DNA from 2 places in the Actinoplanes sp. NPDC049668 genome. Region 2 is predicted to be linked to the other one. Evidence: riboswitches for the same ligand, from Rfam matches in the RefSeq annotation. Region 2 holds a riboswitch; the other holds the start of a gene.
What was found. A riboswitch is a leader RNA that binds a small molecule or an ion and turns the genes downstream of it on or off. The one in region 2 is predicted to bind cobalamin.

Region 1: linked by a shared signal. The riboswitch ahead of ACIBSW_RS01025 (ribonucleoside-diphosphate reductase subunit alpha) and the one ahead of ACIBSW_RS18275 (hypothetical protein) in region 2 are both predicted to bind cobalamin.

What each region holds. Positions count from the first base shown of each region.
Region 1 is NZ_JBITLR010000001.1:208,293-217,570, forward strand. It holds gene ACIBSW_RS01005 (regulatory protein RecX) at 69-809, opposite strand; gene recA (recombinase RecA) at 1,176-2,222, opposite strand; gene ACIBSW_RS01015 (DUF3046 domain-containing protein) at 2,422-2,622, opposite strand; gene ACIBSW_RS01020 (UdgX family uracil-DNA binding protein) at 3,341-4,003, opposite strand; cobalamin riboswitch at 4,117-4,327, shown strand; gene ACIBSW_RS01025 (ribonucleoside-diphosphate reductase subunit alpha) at 4,456-6,867, shown strand; gene ACIBSW_RS01030 (ribonucleotide-diphosphate reductase subunit beta) at 6,868-7,863, shown strand; gene ACIBSW_RS01035 (aminotransferase class I/II-fold pyridoxal phosphate-dependent enzyme) at 7,932-9,278, opposite strand.
Region 2 is NZ_JBITLR010000004.1:200,509-209,786, forward strand. It holds gene cobM (precorrin-4 C(11)-methyltransferase) at 1-102, opposite strand, end outside; gene ACIBSW_RS18265 (precorrin-2 C(20)-methyltransferase) at 102-1,616, opposite strand; gene ACIBSW_RS18270 (precorrin-8X methylmutase) at 1,613-2,287, opposite strand; gene ACIBSW_RS18275 (hypothetical protein) at 2,284-3,051, opposite strand; cobalamin riboswitch at 3,182-3,380, opposite strand; cobalamin riboswitch at 3,413-3,545, shown strand; gene ACIBSW_RS18280 (CbtB domain-containing protein) at 3,580-3,783, shown strand; gene ACIBSW_RS18285 (CbtA family protein) at 3,774-4,547, shown strand; gene ACIBSW_RS18290 (SDR family NAD(P)-dependent oxidoreductase) at 4,617-6,944, shown strand; gene ACIBSW_RS18295 (ThuA domain-containing protein) at 6,993-7,808, shown strand; gene ACIBSW_RS18300 (hypothetical protein) at 7,805-8,032, opposite strand; gene ACIBSW_RS18305 (MarR family transcriptional regulator) at 8,114-8,557, shown strand; gene ACIBSW_RS18310 (methyl-accepting chemotaxis protein) at 8,576-9,278, opposite strand, start outside.

The DNA.
Region 1 (9,278 bases), on a different contig from region 2:
CATCTGGACTCGGGCCAGCGCCCCGGTTCGTGCGCGGCTCGCCGGGGCCGGTCGGGCTTTGCGTGCGGTCAGGACAGTGGGTCGTTGGCTTCGTCTGCCAGGGCATCGGCGTCGATCTGGTCGGCGAACTCGGCCGCTTCGGCGTCGCGGGCCGCCAAGGCGTCCTTTACCGCTCGGATCGCCACGCCGGCCGGGTAGCCCTTGCGGGCCAGCATTCCGACCAGGCGGCGGAACACCTGGTCGGGGGTGCCTCGCGCGGACCGCAGCTTGCGATCGACCAGAGCGCGTGCGGTGGTGGCCTCGGCGTCGTCGTCCAAGGTCTCCAGGGCTTCCGTGGCCACCTCGGCCTCCACCCCGTGCCGGCGGAGCTCGTTGGCCAGCGCCCGGCGGGCCAGGCCCCGGCCCTGGTGCCGGGTAGACACCCACATCCGGGCGAACGCGGCGTCGTCGATGATGCCGACCTCGTCGTAGCGGTCGAGGACCTCGGCGATCACCTCGTCGGAGATCTCCTTGCGGGCCAGGGTCTTGGCCAGTTCGGCCCGGGTGCGCGGGCGCACCGCCAACTGGCGCAGGCAGATTTCGCGTGCGATCTCGGACTCGCTGCGCGGCGGCTCGGGCGGCCGCTCAGCCGCGTTGTCGCGGGTGTTGTAGGGCGGTCCGCCCGGCGAGCTCCGGCGGCGCCGGCCCGTCACGTTGCCGCGTTCCGGGTCGTCGGGCCGGAGCTCGCCACCAGGGGAGTCATCTTCTGTGGGCCGGGGTGGGATCGCATCCCAGCCCCGCCCCGACCGCGCGCCGCGTCGTCCAGGCACCCGGGCTCAGCCGTTCGCCGGGACGAGCGGGCCGGCGGCCCGGGCGGGCTGTGGAGCGGAGGCCACAGCCCGCAAGGCGGAAGCCCGCAAGGCGGAAGCCCGCAAGGCGGAAGCCCGCGAGACCCAAGCCCGCAAGGCGGAAGCCCGCGAGACCCAAGCCCGCAAGGCGGAAGCCCGCGAGACCCAAGCCCGCGAGGCGGAAGTCCGCGAGGCGGAAGTCCGCGAGGCGGAAGTCCGCGACGGTGCCGGTTTGTGGATTCGTGCAGGGCCTCGAACGGCGCCGGACCGGTGTAGCGGCGGGGAGGGGTCACCCGGCCCGGGTGGGCCGGGTGCAGCGGATCGCCTCGTCGTCGGAGGTTGCATCGATCAGAAGTCGACCGGGGGCAGGTCTGGACCGCCGGCGGCGTCACCGGTGGTCTGGCCCACGCCGAGCTTCTCCAGGATCTTCTTCTCGATCTCGGCGGCGACGTCCGGGTTCTCCTTCAGGAACTCGCGCGCCTTCTCCTTGCCCTGGCCCAGCTGGTCACCGTCGTACGTGTACCAGGCGCCGGACTTGCGGACGATGCTCTGCTCGACGCCGACGTCGATCAGCGAGCCCTCGCGGGAGATGCCCTTGCCGTACATGATGTCGAACTCGGCCTGCTTGAACGGCGCCGCGACCTTGTTCTTCACGACCTTGACGCGGGTGCGGTTGCCCACGACGTCGGTGCCGTCCTTGAGGCTTTCGATGCGGCGTACGTCGAGGCGCACCGACGAGTAGAACTTCAGCGCGCGGCCGCCCGTCGTCGTCTCGGGCGAGCCGAACATGACGCCGATCTTCTCGCGGAGCTGGTTGATGAAGATCGCGGTCGTGCCGGAGTTGTTCAGGATGCCGGTGATCTTTCGCAGGGCCTGGCTCATCAGGCGAGCCTGCAGACCCACGTGGCTGTCGCCCATCTCGCCCTCGATCTCGGCGCGCGGCACGAGGGCCGCCACCGAGTCGATGACGATGATGTCGAGCGCGCCGGAGCGGATCAGCATGTCCGCGATCTCGAGCGCCTGCTCGCCGGTGTCCGGCTGGGACACCAGCAGGGCGTCGGTGTCGACGCCGAGGGCTTGGGCGTAGTCGGGGTCGAGCGCGTGCTCCGCGTCGATGAAGGCCGCGATGCCGCCGTTGCGCTGGGCGTTGGCCACCGCGTGCAGGGCGACCGTCGTCTTACCGCTGGACTCCGGGCCGTAGATCTCGATGACCCGGCCGCGCGGCAGGCCGCCGACGCCGAGCGCGATGTCGAGGGCGATGGAGCCGGTGGGGATGATGGCCATCTGTGTGACCGGCCGCTCCCCGAGGCGCATCACCGAGCCCTTGCCGAACTGCTTGTCGATCTGCGCGAGAGCAAGGTCTAGCGCCTTGTCCCGATCAGGTCCTGCCACCATGTCCGCCACCCCTGTACTCGACTTCCCAGGCGTCTTCGCCGAAGCGTTTCTGTTCACCACGCGGGTCACGCTAGACGTTGGGTCTGACAGAAAACGACCGCCCGGTCGTGAGCTGCGGATGACCACGCCGCTGAGGACGATAGCCGAACAGGTGTACGACTATCGAGTGACACGCCAGAACAAACGTACGAAAGATGGGTCAGTGCAGGCGCGAAGGCACCCGATCGGGGTACTCGGCCACCACCGCGCGCCAGATGGTAGCGGTATCGACACCCTGAGCAATGGATTGCTCGATCGTGCGGCCCTGTAGCGCCGAGAAACTCTGATCGGTGGCAAGGCTCCTCGCATATGCGGGGCCGAACGCCTGCTCGAGGCGCCCCCAGAAATCCGTCAACCGCACGGGCAAAAGCGTACCTGCGGGCCGCGGACGACCCCGCCGCGCACAATGCTGAGACGCACATCACTATGCGAGGACCGTCGGCGATAGAGCGCCGACCCTGCAGGACGCCCCCCGGGACCACCGAACAGGGCGGCCACCTGGAGGGCCGGCGGAACCGGTCACACGGGCAACGGGCCGACGGACCGGTGACACCGGACACCGGGCCGGCGGGCCGCTCAGACCAAGCGACGGGCCGGCGGGCCGGTCACACCAAGCGACGAGCCGGCTGGGCCGGCCACACCAGGCAACGGGCCAGCCGGGCCGGCCACACCAAGCGACGAGCCAGCCGGGCCGGCCACACCAAGCGACAGGCCAGCCGGGCCGGCCACACCAAGCGACAGGCCAGCCGGGCCGGCCACACCAAGCGACAGGCCAGCCGGGCCGGCCACACCAGGCAACGGGCCAGCCCCACACCAAGCGACAGGACCGCGAGCCACTCACACCAGGCAACAGACCCGCCGACCGGCCACATCAAGCGACAGGACGCATCCATCCGCCTGGCACGCCTGGAGACCGGCACGCCACGACGGGCGACGTGCCGGGATAGGACGTCGGCGGTGGGCACGTCATCACTGTCCGGCACCGATCGCCCGCGACGCGCTGCGAGGGCGGCGAGCGACAGACATGCACGCACGCGGGGGCGAAGTCCAAGCCGGAGACAGAGTGCCAGGGGTGCGGATCAGGACAGGGCCGTTGCCGCAACCTTGAGGTCGTCGACCAGGCCTCGGTATGCCGCGTCCCGGTCGTCGGCCCGTAGCACTGCCGAGGGATGGATCGTTGCGAGTGCCCGGGACTCGGCCTTCGGGAAGTCCTGTGGGCGCTGCGCCGCGGCCGGCCACGGTAGCAGTTCGCCGCGTGATCTCGTGACGCGGAACGAGGGTCCGAAGAGGGCCTTGGCCGCGGTCGCGCCGAGCGCCACGATCAGGTCCGGCTTGAGCAGTGAGAACTCGGCGACCAGCCAGGGACGGCAGGCGACGATGTGCGCCGGGCCGGGCGTCTGGTGGATGCGGCGCCGGCCGCGCAGTTCGAAGCGGAAGTGCTTCACGGTGTTGGTCAGGTAGATCACCGACGGGTCGATGCCGGCGTCGCCGACCGCGTCGCGCAGCAGCCGGCCGGCCGGGCCGACGAAGGGCAGGCCCTTCTGGTCCTCGATGTCGCCGGGCTGCTCGCCGACCAGCACCAGCCGGGCGTGTGCGGCGCCGCGCCCGAAGACCACCTGGGTGGCGTTCTCGTGCAGCTCGCAGCCGCGGCAGCCGGGCGCGGCGGCCTTGAGCTCGTCGAGGTCGTGCGCATCGGCGGGAATGAACCCCTGAGCCCCCGGCGGGGCTTGCGTCATTGCCATGCAGAGGTTCTACCCCTTGCCGTCCCCGCCACGCGCGGGGCCTCACCCGAACGAGCATGATCCGACACGCCGACACGACATGTGGGGTTGCGCGTTTCGAGTCGCACCTAGATATGGTGTTGCCCGCAGCTGGTTCGGCCGTCTCTCCAGGACGGCCGAGGCAAGAGGGAATCCGGTGGAAGACCGGAACTGCCCCGCAGCGGTGAGTGGGAACGACCGCCGTCATCAGCACTGGGCCCCGGCCTGGGAAGCGACGGCCAGTAGGAGACCGAAGACAGGTCAGGCCCGCGAGTCCGAAGACCTGCCAGCGCGCCGCACGCTCCGCGTGCGGCGGTCCGAGGCCGCGTGGGACGGCCGACGCCACTCAGGTGTACGCGTACAGCCGCGTCCACCGGCGTCCTCCTGCGCGCCCGGAGACCACTTCGGAACGGGCTCGCGAGGAGAGAGAGTTCATGACGGTCACGCAGGAGCAGACTGCGACCGATCCAGCCGTGCCGGAGCAGCGCAGGCATGCGATGCAGGTGCGCAAGCGCAACGGTGACGCGGAGTCGGTCGACGTCAACAAGATCGTGAAGGCGGTCGAGCGGTGGGTCGCCGACCTGGACGAGGTCGACCCGTTGCGGGTGGCGACCAAGACCATCAGTGGTCTCTACGACGACGCGACCACCGCCGAGCTCGACCGGCTGTCGATCCAGACGGCGGCGGAGCTGATCGGCGAGGAACCGCAGTATTCGCGGCTGGCGGCCCGGCTGCTCGCCGCGTTCGTCGACAAGGAGGTCCGCGGCCAGGGCATCGCGAGCTTCAGCCAGTCCATCGCCCGCGGCCACGCCGAGGGGCTGATCGGGGACGAGACGGCCGCGTTCGTCGCGAGGAACGCCCGCAAGCTCGACGACGCCGTCGACCCGGCCGGCGACCTGCGGTTCGAGTACTTCGGCCTGCGTACAGTCGCCGACCGTTACCTGCTGCGGCATCCGCGGACGCGCCTGGTCGTGGAGACGCCGCAGTACTGGCTGTTGCGGGTCGCCTGCGGCCTGTCGACCAGCGCGGGTGAGGCGATCGCGTTCTATCGGCTCATGTCGTCGCTCGCCTACCTGCCGAGCTCGCCGACGTTGTTCAATTCGGGCACCCGGCACACCCAGATGTCGTCGTGCTTCCTCGTGGACTCGCCGAAGGACGAGCTTGACTCGATCTACGAGCGCTATCAGCAGGTGGCGCGGCTGTCGAAGTTCGCCGGTGGCATCGGCATCTCCTGGTCGCGGGTGCGCGGCCGGGGCGCGCTGATCCGCGGCACGAACGGCCGGTCCAACGGCATCGTGCCGTTCCTGCGCACGCTCGACGCCAGCGTCGCGGCGGTCAACCAGGGCGGCCGGCGCAAGGGCGCGGCCTGCGTCTACCTCGAGCCGTGGCACCCGGACATCGAGGAATTCCTCGAGCTGCGGGACAACACGGGCGAGGACGCCCGGCGCACACACAACCTGAACCTGGCCAACTGGATCCCGGACGAGTTCATGCGCCGGGTCGAGGCCGACGAGGACTGGTCGCTGATCGACCCGTCCGACGCCCCCGGGCTGCCGGACCTCTACGGCGGGGAGTTCGAGGCCGCGTACCGGATCGCGGAGGGCAAGGCGGTCAAGACCGTCCGGGCGCGCGACCTGTACGGCCGGATGATGCGCACGCTGGCACAGACCGGCAACGGTTGGATGACCTTCAAGGACCCCTCGAACCGGCTGAGCAACCAGACCGGCCGCCCCGGCAACACCATCCACCTGTCGAACCTGTGCACCGAGATCCTCGAGGTCAGCGCCGACGACGAGACCGCGGTCTGCAACCTCGGCTCGATCAACCTCGGTGCACACCTGACCGGCGACGACGTCGACTGGGCGAAGCTGCGCGAGACCGTGCGGACCGCCGTCGTGTTCCTGGACCGGGTCATCGACATCAACTACTACCCGAGCGAGCAGGCGGCGGCGAGCAACCCGCGGTGGCGCCCGGTCGGGCTCGGGCTGATGGGTTTGCAGGACGCGTTCTTCGCGCTGGGGCTGCCGTTCGACTCCGCCGCCGCCCGGGAGCTCTCGACCCGGGTCTCGGAGGAGATCTATCTGACCGCGCTGGAGACCTCGGCGTCGCTCGCCGAGCGCTCCGGCCCGCATCCCGCGTACCCGGAGACCAGGGCCGCCCGGGGTGACCTGCAGCCGGATCTGTGGGGGGTGGCCCCGACGCAGTCCGCTCGCTGGGCGGCGGTGCGCGCGCGGATCGCGGACACCGGCCTGCGCAATTCGCTGCTGATCGCGATCGCGCCGACGGCGACGATCGCCTCCATCGCCGGCTGTTACGAGTGCATCGAGCCGCAGGTCAGCAACCTTTTCAAGCGCGAGACCCTGAGCGGCGAGTTCCTTCAGATCAACACCTATCTGGTACGCGAGCTGAAGGCACGCGGCCTCTGGACGTCGGCGGTGCGCGAGCAGATCAAGCGCGCCGAGGGTTCGGTGCAGGGCATCGAGGCGTTGCCGGCGGAGGTCCGGGAGCTCTTCCGGACCGCGTGGGAGCTGCCGCAGAAGGCCCTCATCGACCTTGCCGCGGCCCGGTCTCCCTATATCGACCAGTCGCAGTCGCTGAACCTGTTCATGAGCGCCCCCACCATCGGCAAGGTCTCGTCGATGTACCTCTACGCCTGGAAGGCCGGGCTGAAGACCACGTACTACCTGCGCTCGCGGCCCGCGACGCGCATCCAGCAGGCCACGGTCTCCGCCGCGCCGGCCAGCCCGCCGGCGCTCCCGGCGGTGGTGCTCGCCGCGCCGGTCGCGGACGAGGACGCCCTGGCCTGTTCCCTCGAGAACCCCGAGTCGTGTGAGGCGTGTCAGTAGATGCTGCTTGATCCCGGAATGGACCTGACCCTGCGGCCGATGAAGTATCCGCACTTCTTCGACCGATTCAAGGACGCGATCAAGAACACCTGGACCGTCGAGGAGGTCGACCTGCACTCCGACCTCGCCGACCTGGCCGAGCTCTCGGCCGCCGAGCAGCACCTGGTCAGCAGGCTGGTCGCCTTCTTCGCCACGGGCGACACCATCGTCGCCAACAACCTTGTGCTCAACCTCTATCAGCACATCAATTCGCCCGAGGGGCGGCTGTATCTCTCCCGGCAGCTCTTCGAGGAGGCGGTGCACGTCCAGTTCTATCTGAATCTGCTGGACACCTATGTGCCGGACGAGGCCGAGCGGGCGGCCGCCTTCGACGCGGTGGAGAACATCCCGTCGATCGCCCGCAAGGCGGACTTCTGCTTCCGCTGGATCGACTCGGTCTTCGACCTGCGCGAGCTGCGGACCAAGGACGACCGGCGCGCGTTCCTGCTCAACGTGATCTGCTTCGCCGCCTGCATCGAGGGGCTGTTCTTCTACGGCGCCTTCGCCTACGTCTACTACCTGCGCTCGCGAGGTTTGCTGCACGGGCTCGCGTCCGGAACCAACTGGGTGTTCCGCGACGAGTCGATGCACATGGCGTTCGCCTTCGACGTGGTGGAACAGGTGCGTGCCGAGGAGCCGGACCTGTTCGACGACAAGATGGAACGGCAGGTCCGCGACATGCTGGCCGAGGCCGTCGAGTGCGAGGTGCAGTTCGCGGCGGACCTGCTGGAGCAGGGCGTCTCGGGCATGTCGCTGACCGACATGCGCGCATATCTGCAGCACGTGGCGGACCGCCGGCTCATCCAGCTCGGCATCGCGCCGCTTTACGGCTCGGCGAACCCGTTCGCCTTCATGGAGCTGCAGGACGTGCAGGAGCTGTCGAACTTCTTCGAGCGCCGGGTGTCGGCCTATCAGGTCGGCGTCACCGGCACAGTGAGCTTCGACGACGACTTCTGACGGCCGGGGCCGGCACCGCCGCACGCCATACGGCGGGTGGTGGTGCCGGTCCGCACCGGTCGTGGAGGTCATCGCGACGGGGCGGGCACGGTCGCCGGGTAGGCCGCGGCCGCCACGTCGTCGGCGAGGCCCTCGATGGAATCGTCGTCGATCTGGCTCACCGTCATCCGGATGCCGGGCGGCGCCTCGACGCGGAACAGGGAGCCGGGTGCCACCGCATATCCCGCGTCGCGCAGGGCCGTGACCATGCGGGTCTCGTCCTCGACGCTCACCCAGAGGTTGATGCCCGTGGTGCCGTGTGCGCGCACGCCCCGCGCCGCGAGGGCGTCACGCAGCGCGAGACGGCGGCGGTCGTAGCTCTCGCCCGCCGCGGCTATCCCGGCCGCGACGTCCTCGTCGCGCCACAGCCGGAGCAGCAGACGCTGCAGCACCGTGGACACCCAGCCGGTGCCGATCCGCATGCGGCCGACCACGCGGGCGATCGTCGCCTCGTCGCCCGCCAGCACCGCGATGCGTAGATCGGGGCCGAACGGCTTGGACGCCGAACGGACGAACGCCCACGACGTGGTCGCCCCGCCGAGGCTGTGCAGCGGCACGCCCGACAGCTCCGCGGCGTGGTCGTCCTCGATGAGCAGGACGTCGGGGGCCCCGGCGAGGACCGCCCGCAGCTCGGCGGCGCGCTGGGCGCTGATCGCGGCGCCGGTGGGATTCTGCGCGCGGGCGGTGACCATGACCGCGCGCACGCCCTTGGCGAGGGCGGCGGAGAGCCGGTCGGGCAGCGGGCCCTCGTCGTCGACCGCGACCGGCACCGCGGTGATGTCGAGGGCACCCAGAAGATCGAGCAGGTTCGCCCAGCCCGGATCCTCGACCGCCACCGAGTCGCCCGCCCGCAGATGCGCCGAGAGCAGGCGCTCGATCGCGTCGAGCGTGCCGTTGGTCACCGTGATGGCGGCGCCCTCGACGGGCACGCCGTCGGCCGCGAGGCGGGGCCGGGCCGCGTCGATGAGCTCCGGCATGGCTCCGGCGGCCGCGTACCCCATGGGCGGGCCGACCTCCTCGGAGACCGCGCGGAGGTGCGGAGCGAGACCCGGCAGCAGGCGGATGTCGGGGTCTCCGGCCGACAGGTCGAGCGCGCCCGCCGGCACCGGCAGACGCAGCGCGGAACGCGGGCTGGCGACCGCCGGCCGGGTGCGGATGCGGGTGCCGCTGCGCCCGACGGACTCGACGATCCCGCGCTGGCGGAGCTCCTGATAGGCCTTCGACACCGTGGCCGGGCTGACGTGCAGCTCGAAGGCCAGCACGCGGATCGGCGGCAACCACTGGCCCCAGACCCAGTCGCCCGCGCGGACGCCCGCCTCGATGCTCGCGGAAATCGAGGCGGCGGAGGAACCGGTGACCTGATACTGTCCTGACAC
Region 2 (9,278 bases):
GCCCGGGTAGAGCACCACGTCGGCGCCGGCCAGCAGCCGGGTGGCGCGGACGGTGAGCAGGTCGGCCGCCCCGGGTCCGGCGCCGACGAAGTGGACGGTCATCAGCCCTCCACGCGGTCGCCGACGAACCGGGGCGTCCACACGCCGGCCGGGCCGACCCGGGTGCTCTCGGCGCCGACGATCAGCAGGCACTTCATGTCGATGGTCGCCGGGTCGAGCCGGGCCAGCGTGGTCACGGTCAGCGACTCCTCGGCACGGCCGACGTCGCGGCCGACGACGACCACGGTGTCGGGCTTGCGCTGCTCCAGCAGGATCCGCTGTGCGCTCGCGATCTGCTCGGTACGCGAGCGCGAGGCGGGGTTGTAGATCGCCAGCACCAGATCCGCCTCGGCGATCGCCCGCAGCCGCCGCTCCACCACCGTCCAGGGCTTGAGCCGGTCCGAGAGCGACACCACGGCGAAGTCGGCGCCGATGGGCGCGCCGGCGCGCGCGGCGACGGCCTGCACCGCGCTGACCCCAGGCAGCACCCGAATCATGACGCCGGCGTACGCCGGGTCCTCGGCGGCCTCGAAGACGGCGGCGGCCATGCCGAAGACGCCCGGATCGCCACCGGAGACGACCGCGACCCGCTCGCCCGCACTCGCCAGGTCGAGTGCGTGCCGGGCGCGGTCCACCTCGACGGTGTTGCCCGAGGCATGGCGGGTCAGCCCGGCGCGCTGCGGCACCCGGTCCAGGTACGGCCCGTAGCCGACGACGTGGTCGACCTCGGCGAGAGCCTGCGACACCTCCGGGGTGAGCCAGGCCGCGGGCCCCGGGCCCAGCCCCACGACGAGCAGTTCCGCGGTGGGCCCGGCGACCGCCGGCGCGGCCTGAACCCGCCCGCGGGAGCCGCGGCCGTGACGGCTGTCGCCGGTCACGACGATCAGCGAGAAGTACGGCACCGTGTCGGGATCCACCTCCGCGACCGGCAGCCAGCGCTGCTCGGGCATGGAGGCGCGCTCGACGTACAGCGCGTGCTCCAGGCGACCCGCGGCCGCCAGCGCCCGCCGCACCGCGGGGAAGGTCCGGCCGAGCTTCATGACGATCGCCGCGTCCGTGTCGGCCAGCCGGCGGGCGAGCTCGGGCTCGGGCATGGTGCCGGGCAGCACCGTGAGCACGTCGGTCTGGCGGACCAGCGGGCGGGCGGCGGCCGCGGTGGCGGCGGCGAACGCCGGAATTCCCGGCACGACCTCGGTCTCGTAGCGCTCGGCGAGCCGGTCGTGCATGTACATGTACGAGCCGTAGAAGAGCGGGTCGCCCTCGGAGAGGAGCACGACGTCGCGGCCCGCGTCCAGGTGGGCGGCCAGTCGCGCGGCGCAGGCCTCGTAGAACTCGGCGAGCGCTCCGGCGTACCCGCCACGGTGGTCGGTCGCCCCGGTCGTGACCGGATACGTCAGCTGCTCCTCGACGACTCCCGCGGGGAACAGGCCCGCGGCGATCCTGCGGGCGTTGGACTCCTTGCCGACGCCCGCGTGGTAGGCGATGACGTCGGCACCCTCGATGAGCCGCGCGCCCTTGCGGGTGATGAGCTCGGGGTCGCCGGGTCCGACCCCGACGCCGAAGAAGCGGCCGGTCACTCCTGCTCCTGTGCCAGGGCGTTCAGGGCCGACGAGGTCATCGCGGAGCCACCCCGCCGACCGCGGACGGTGACGTACGGGATGTCGATGCCGTGCCCGTCGGCGAGGTCGACGAGCGCCTGCTTGGACTCGGCGGCACCGACGAAACCGACCGGGCAGCCCACGATCGCGGCGGGCCGCGGTGCGCCGTCCAGGATCATCTCGAGCAGGTGGAACAGCGCGGTGGGCGCGTTGCCGATCGCGACGACGGCGCCGTCGAGGTACGGCTCCCACAGCGAGACCGCGGCCGCGGTGCGGGTGGTCCGCCACCGGCCCGCGAGGCCGGGCACGCGCTCGTCGTTGAGGAAGCACCGGACGTCGTTGTCCTTGGGCAGCCGGCTGCGCGTCACGCCGGTGACGACCATCGTGGCGTCGCAGAGGATCGGCGCCCCCGCGCACAGCGCCGCACGCGCGGCGGCCACCACCCGCGGGTGGACGACGAGGTCCGCGGCCAGGTCGACCTGGCCGCTGCCGTGGATCATCCGGACCGCGAGCTTCTCGGCGTCGGCGGGAACCGCGCGCAGGTCGGCCTCGCGCCTGATGGTGGCGAACGAGTCGACGTAGATGGCCGGCCCGCTGTCGGCGTACTCGTAACGGCGCCTGGGCCGGCGAAGGCCGTCGGTCTGGCTCATCTGCTCTCCTCGGGGACGAGTACGCCGCGCCAGGGCGTGACGATCAGCTCGGGTACGCCGGCGCTCAGCGCCGCGACGGCGGCCTGGTCGAGGCCGTCGGGGACCTCGACGTGGCGCCCACCGGCGACCTCCCCGAACGGCAGCGGCGCGCTGCCGGCCGGGATGCGGGCGTCGGCCGTCGCCGTCGGCAGCAGCGGTTCCGCCAGCTCGGCGACGTGCCAGGCGGCGCCCTGCCCGCTTCCCCTGCGGGCGACGAAGTCGGCGGCCAGGCCGACGATCCGCGCCGCGGCGTCGACGTGCCGGACCACCGGCCCCCACGAGGAGCCGACCCGCAGCTGCGCCCGCTCCGCGTCGAGCGCCACGAGCCCGAGGTCGCAGCCGCGGTCGACCAGATCGCCGCGGCCGTCGTCCAGCACGAACAGGAACCGGCCGGGCAGGTCGGCCAGGCCGGGATCCGCGCAGAGACGCCGGTCGAGCTCGGCCGCGACCGGGCGCAGGTCCGCGCGGCCACCGGCGAGCCCGGTCTGCGGCGAGACCATCACGTTGCGGGCCAGCTCGTGGGTACGCGTCGGCAGCAGCCCGGTGGCGTCGAGGGCCGCCAGCACATCGTCGGCGACCCGGCCGTCCTCGCCCGGCAGCCCGCGGACCTGCAGGTTCGCCCTCGTCGTCGGGTACACCCGGCCGTCGCCGTGCTCCGCGGCGACGGCGGCCAACGCACCCAGCGCGGTCGAGGTGACCCGCCCGCCGATCAGCCGCAGCCGCACGAGCATTCCGTCGGCGGCCTGCCACGGGCGCCGAGCGCCCGGGCACCGATCCGGTCGGCTGCGGGTGGATGACACTGCTGGGCCCATCTGGTCCGGGGCCCGTCCGCGGGAACCCTCCAACGACCCGGCGGCGATCACCGCCAGGGCCAGCAGGTCTTCGGACTCGGGATCATCCGGCACGGAACGCCTTCCCGGAGCTTCGCTCCAGTGGCTGCGGTCACCCGCGTGCTCCGCCCGTCACCCTTACCGCTGCGCGTCAGTCCCGGAATCGCACCGGGTTCCCTGACCCCCGAACTGCCGGGGGTACGACTGGCGAGCGTCAGCGTACCGCCAGGTCCACCCGCGGTTGTGCCGCGCCTCGGTGCGCCACTAGTTTGAGGGTGCCATCTGCGGCGATGCGAGGAAACCGGTGAGAGTCCGGTGCGGTCGCGCCACTGTGACCGGCCCGTCCAGGGTCGGGAGTCAGGAGACTCGCCCGCCGCAGCCCCACGATCGGGACGCGTTATCCCGTAGGAGGTTCGGTTTCCCATGTCCGACATTCAGTCGGTACGCCCCGCCAGCACACCAGCCGTCTCCGGGCGGCTGCTCGGTTTCGCGGCGGCCATCGTCGCGGTCATGTTGCTGCTGGCGTACCTGGTCGCGTTCGACCAGGGCGCCGTCTCGCAGAGCGGCATGTACCTGCACGAGCTCATGCACGACGGCCGCCACCTGCTCGGTGTGCCGTGCCACTGAGGACCTCCGCCAGGCCCGGCTTCCTCGGGCTGCTGCTACGCGGCCTGCTCGCGGGGCTGATCGCCGGGCTGCTGGCCGGCGCGTTCGCCTACACCGTCGGCGAGCCGCACATCGACGCGGCCATCGCCATCGAGGAAGCGGCCGCCGACGCCTCCGGCGACGCCGGGCACCACGACGAGGAACCGCTGGTCGGCAGGGACGGCCAGAAGGCCGGCCTGGTCCTGGCCACGACCCTGTTCGGCATCGCCATGGGCGGGCTGCTCGCCACCGCGTACACGTTGCTGCGCCGCCGGCTGCGCACCCGCGGCGACGGCCGCGCGGCCCTGCAACTGGCGGGCGCGGCGCTGCTCGGCGCGGTCCTGGTGCCGTTCCTCAAGTACCCACCGAATCCGCCGGCCGTCGGTGATCCGGCCACGATCAATCAGCGCACGTGGAGTTACCTGACAGTGCTGGTACTCGGCCTGGTAGCGGTCTGGGCCGCGGTGGTCGCCGCCCGCACCCAGCAGGTGGAGTGGCGGCGGGCGCTGGCCGCGGTGCTCGGCTTCGTGGCCGTGGTCTCGGTCGCGTACCTGCTGCTGCCCACGATCCAGGAGGTACCGGACACGTTCCCGGCGACCCTGCTGTGGGAGTTCCGGATCTCCTCACTCGGGGTGCAGGCCGTGCTGTGGACCGTCCTCGGGCTGGCATTCGCCGCGCTGCTGAGCCCTCGCTCTGGCGACGACAGCCCACTGCCCGCCGAGACGAAGGAGTCGGCGGCCGCGTAGGCCCTCGCCCGCGAGAACTGACCCACCAGTCCATACGAGGACAGCGGGCGCCGGCACCACAATGGCGCAGTGGATCACAGGTGGAAGTGGGCGCGGATCGCGGCGGGGATCACCGGGCGGGGTCCGCGGGAGCGGCGGCTGCGTGCGGCCGTGGCCGGGAAGACCGTGTTGGTCACCGGCGCGTCCGAGGGGATCGGCGCGGCGGTGGCCCGGCGGCTCGGCGCGGCCGGTGCCACCGTGCTGCTGGTGGCGCGTACCGTCGAGCGGCTGGAGCGGGTGCGCGAGGAGATCGTGGCGGCGGGCGGGCGCGCGTTCGTACACCCGGCCGATCTGTCCTCGCCGGACGCGGCCGCCGCGCTGGCCGCGGATCTGGTGGCGCGGTACCGCCGGATCGACGTCGTGGTGAGCAACGCCGGGCGGTCCATCCGGCGCTCGGTCGCCGACACCGCCGACCGGTTCCACGACGTTCAGCGCACGATGAGCGTGAACTACGCGGGGCCGGTCCAGTTGCTGCTGGTGCTGCTGCCGGCGATGCGCTCGGCCGGCGGCGGGCACGTCGTCAACGTCTCCACGGCCGGGCTGTCCATGAGTACGCCGAACTGGTCGGCGTACCTCGGCTCCAAGGCGGCGTTCGACACGTGGCTGCGCTGCGCCGCCGTCGAGCTGCGGCGCGACCGCGTGACCGTCAGCACGGTGTACCTCAACCTGGTCCGTACCCGGATGAGCGCGCCGACGCCGCACTACCGCCGGGCGCCGGCGATGTCCGCGGCCGAGGCCGGGGACATCGTGTGCCGCTCGGTGGCCAACCGCCGGTCGTGGTGGCCGTGGTGGGCCCGGATCGGCTCGGTCGTGGCGGCGGCGCTGCCCCGCACCGTCGAGCGGGCGCTGGCCGCGGGGGTGCGGATGATCGACGCCGTGGAGCCGCTGCGGGTGCTGGCGGCGACCGGCCTGCTGCGGCCCGGCCGGGTGGTGCGGCTGCTGCGCGCCGGCCGTCGGCGCGGGCGCAGCCTGGACGTGGCCCTAGCCGCCGGGCCGGCCGACGGGCTCGCCCTGGTGGACGCGGACGGGCCGGTCACCTACCCGGAGCTGGACGCGATGGCCGGCGCCTGCGCGGCGGCCGCGGCGGCCGGGCTCGGCGTGCGGGCCGGCGATCGGGTCGGGCTGGCCTGCGCCGGACACCGGGGCTTCGTCGCGGCGGCGGTCGGGCTGGCCCGGCTGGGCGTCGACGTGGTGCTGCTGCCGCCCGACCTGCCCGGCGACCGTGCCGCCGAGGTGCTGCGCCGGGAACGGGCCGTCGCACTGGTGGGCGAGCCGGGCGGGGACGGCGCCGGTCTGCCCTCGATCTCCTGGCGGGAGCTGCTCGCCGGCGCACCCGGCGTCGAACCGCCCCGGCCGTCGCGCCCCGGGAGCATGTCCGTGCTGACCTCCGGCACCACCGGGGTACCGCGCAGCGTGTCCCGCCCGCTGCCGGTACGCATGCTGCTCGGCCCGGCGACCACCCACCTGCGGCTGACGCCGGTGCGCCCCGGCGAGCCCATCGTCCTGGCGACCCCGCCGCACCACGGGTACGGCCTCACCTACCTCTCCGCCGGCCTGGTCCTGGGCGCCCCGGTGATCCTGGTGCCCGGCGGCGACCCGGCCCGGATCCTGAGCGCGGTCGCCGAGCACCGCGCCGGCCTGTTGTTCGCGGTGCCGATCCAGCTCCGCCGGATCTGCGACCTGCCCGATGCGCAGTGGCCGGCGATCGACTCGCTGCGCGGCGTGGTCAGCGGCGCCGCGCCGCTGACCGCCGACCTGTGCGAGCGGCTGCGCGACCGCTTCGGGGACCGGACGTTCAACATGTACGCCACCTCGGAGGCCGGCTGGGCGGCGATGGCCACACCGGCGGACCTGCGAGCGGCGCCCGGCACCGTCGGCCGTGCCCCGCGCGGGGTGCGGGTCCGGGTCGTCGAACCGGACGGCACGCCGCTGCCACCGGGCCGGATCGGGGAGATCCAGGTCCGGGGCTGGCACCCGGACGGGCGGTGGCTCGGAACCGGGGACCTCGGCCACGTCGACCTGGCCGGGCGGCTGTTCGTCGACGGCAGGCTCGACGACATGATCGTCTCGGGCGGCGAGAATGTGTACCCCGGTCCGGTCGCCGAGGTCCTCGTCAGTCACCCCGATGTGGCCGACGCGCTGCTGGAGCCGGTCGCGGACGCCGAGTTCGGCCAGCGGCTGCGCGCCACCGTCGAGGTGCGCCCCGGCCGCTCGCTGACCGCCGCCCGACTGCGGCAGTGGTTGGAACCGCGACTGTCCAAGGCCGAGCTACCGCGCGAGATCACCATCGTCGCCGCCCTGCACCGCACCTCGACCGGGAAGCCGGTACGCCTTCCCGGGTCCGGCGCGAAGTCATAAGCTTCGATCGAAGGCCCGGTACGCGCGCGCAGACGCTGAGGAGGGGTCATGAGGCTCATGGTCAGATTCGTGTTGGCGGTGGTCGTGGCGGTGGGGCTTACCGCACACGCCGGGCCGGCCGCCGCGTCCGGGCATGCCCGGTTCAGCGCGCTGGTCTTCTCGAAGACCGCGGCGTTCCGGCACGACTCGATTCCGGCCGGGATCGCCGCGATCCGGCAGCTCGGCGCCCGGCACCACTTCACGGTCGACGCGACCGAGGACGCCGCGGCGTTCACCCCCGCGAACCTGGCCCGTTACGACGTCGTGGTCTGGCTCAGCACCACCGGTGACGTGCTGGACGGCGCGCAGCAGGCCGCCTTCGAGCGCTACATCCGCGCCGGCGGCGGCTACGTGGGCATCCACGCCGCCTCCGACACCGAGTACGACTGGGCCTGGTACGGCGGGCTCGTCGGCGCGTACTTCCGGGACCACCCGGGTTCGGTCAGCCCCCAGTTCCAGGTCGCCACGGTGAAGGTCCTCGACCGCGGCACCGCCGCGACCCGGCCGCTGCCGCGCCGCTGGCAGCGGGAGGAGGAGTGGTACAACTTCCGCACCAACCCGCGGCACACCGTCCACGTCCTCGCCGAGGTGGACGAGCGGACCTACGACCCGCGCGGATACAGCGAACCCGGCGGCTCGCCCGGGATGGGCCGGCACCACCCGATCTCCTGGTGCCAGCCGTACGACGGCGGCCGCGCGTTCTACACCGCGATGGGGCACAAGGCCGAGTACTACGCCGAGCCGCTGCTGCTCGCGCACCTCCTCGGCGGCATCCGGATGGCGGCCGGCGTGGCACCGTTCCGCTGCGGCCGGGAGGACCGCTAGTTGGTTCGCGGCCCTCGGCGGGCGCGTTCGCGCTGTTCCCGGGTGTAGCGCTTGCGCTCTTCGAGGTCGCGCTTCCACTGCTCGCGGGCGAAGCGGTCGGCGCCGTGAACCGCGTTGCTGGTCTGCGCGGGACCGATCAGGGAGCGGAAGAACCAGTCGTCGAACGTGTCGTGCCACCAGCGTCCGAAGCGCCCGCGTTCCACGCCTCGCTTGTCCTTTGGCATGACGGCCGCCTCCCGGCATAGAATCTTGCTGCACCAATAGTTTGTGCCCCAACTATAGCCGCCCGCCGAAGGAAGTACGCGATGAGTGACACGGCCGACACCGCGAACCCGCTCGCGCTGGAGGAGCAGGTCTGCTTCGCGCTGTCCGTCGCCGCGCGCAGCGTCGTTGCGGTCTACCGCCCACTTCTCGAGCCGATGGGGCTGACCCACCCGCAGTACCTGGTGATGCTGGCGCTCTGGCAGCACGCCCCGCTCTCGGTGCGCCGAATCAGCGAACTGCTCCAGCTCGACCCCGGAACGCTGTCGCCGCTGCTCAAGCGGCTCGAGGCGGTCGGCTACCTGAGACGGGAACGCGACCCGGGCGACGAACGCAGCCTCGCCGTCACGCTCACACCCAGCGGGCAGGCGCTGCGCGAGCGGGCCGAAGCGATCCCGCCGGCGGTGGTGGAACGCCTGGGGCTACCCGTCGAGGACCTTCGCGATCTTCACGCGGCCTTGACGCGGGTGATCGCGAGCGCCCGGTAGCCCCGCCTGGGGCGGGTGTCAGGACTGCCGGACGGTGACGACGAAGCGGTGCACCTCGGTGCGCAGCGTCTCGGCGAGCTCGGACAGGCCGGACGTGGCGCTCTGCCCGCCGCCGTCGACCGCGGCGGTGATGCCGTTGACCAGGTTGTGCATCTCCTGCAGGTTGGCGGTGACCGCTTCGAGGACGTCGACCGCGTCGCCGGCGGCGGACTGCACGGAGGTGACCTGTTCGACGATGTCCTCCGACGCGGTCGCGGTCTCGCCGGCCAGGGTCTTGACCTCGTTGGCCACCACGTTGAAGCCGAGCCCGGCCTCGCCGGCGCGGGCGGCCTCGATGGTGGCGTTCAGTGCCAGCAGCTTGGTCTGCGCCGCGACCCGGGTGATCAGCTGTACGGCGCGGCGGATCTGGTCGGAGGCCTGCTGGAGCGAGCCGACGGTGACCCGGCCGCGTTCGGCGTCGTGTACCGCGCCCATGGCGAACTCCGACAGGCCGTGCGCGGAGGCGCCCATCTCGGTGGCGGCGGTGGCGACCTGTTCGCTGACGGTCAGCACGGCCGACTCGAGTTCGTCGGCGAGCGCGAGGCGCGCGCGGGTGGCGTCGCCGAGGCGCTGCGCGCCGGCGTGCATCCCGTCCACCGCGGTGTTGATGGTGGCGACGCTGTTGGAATACGCGCCGGGCATGCCGCGGGGCAGGAACCGGCGGTGGAAGCGGCCCTCGGCG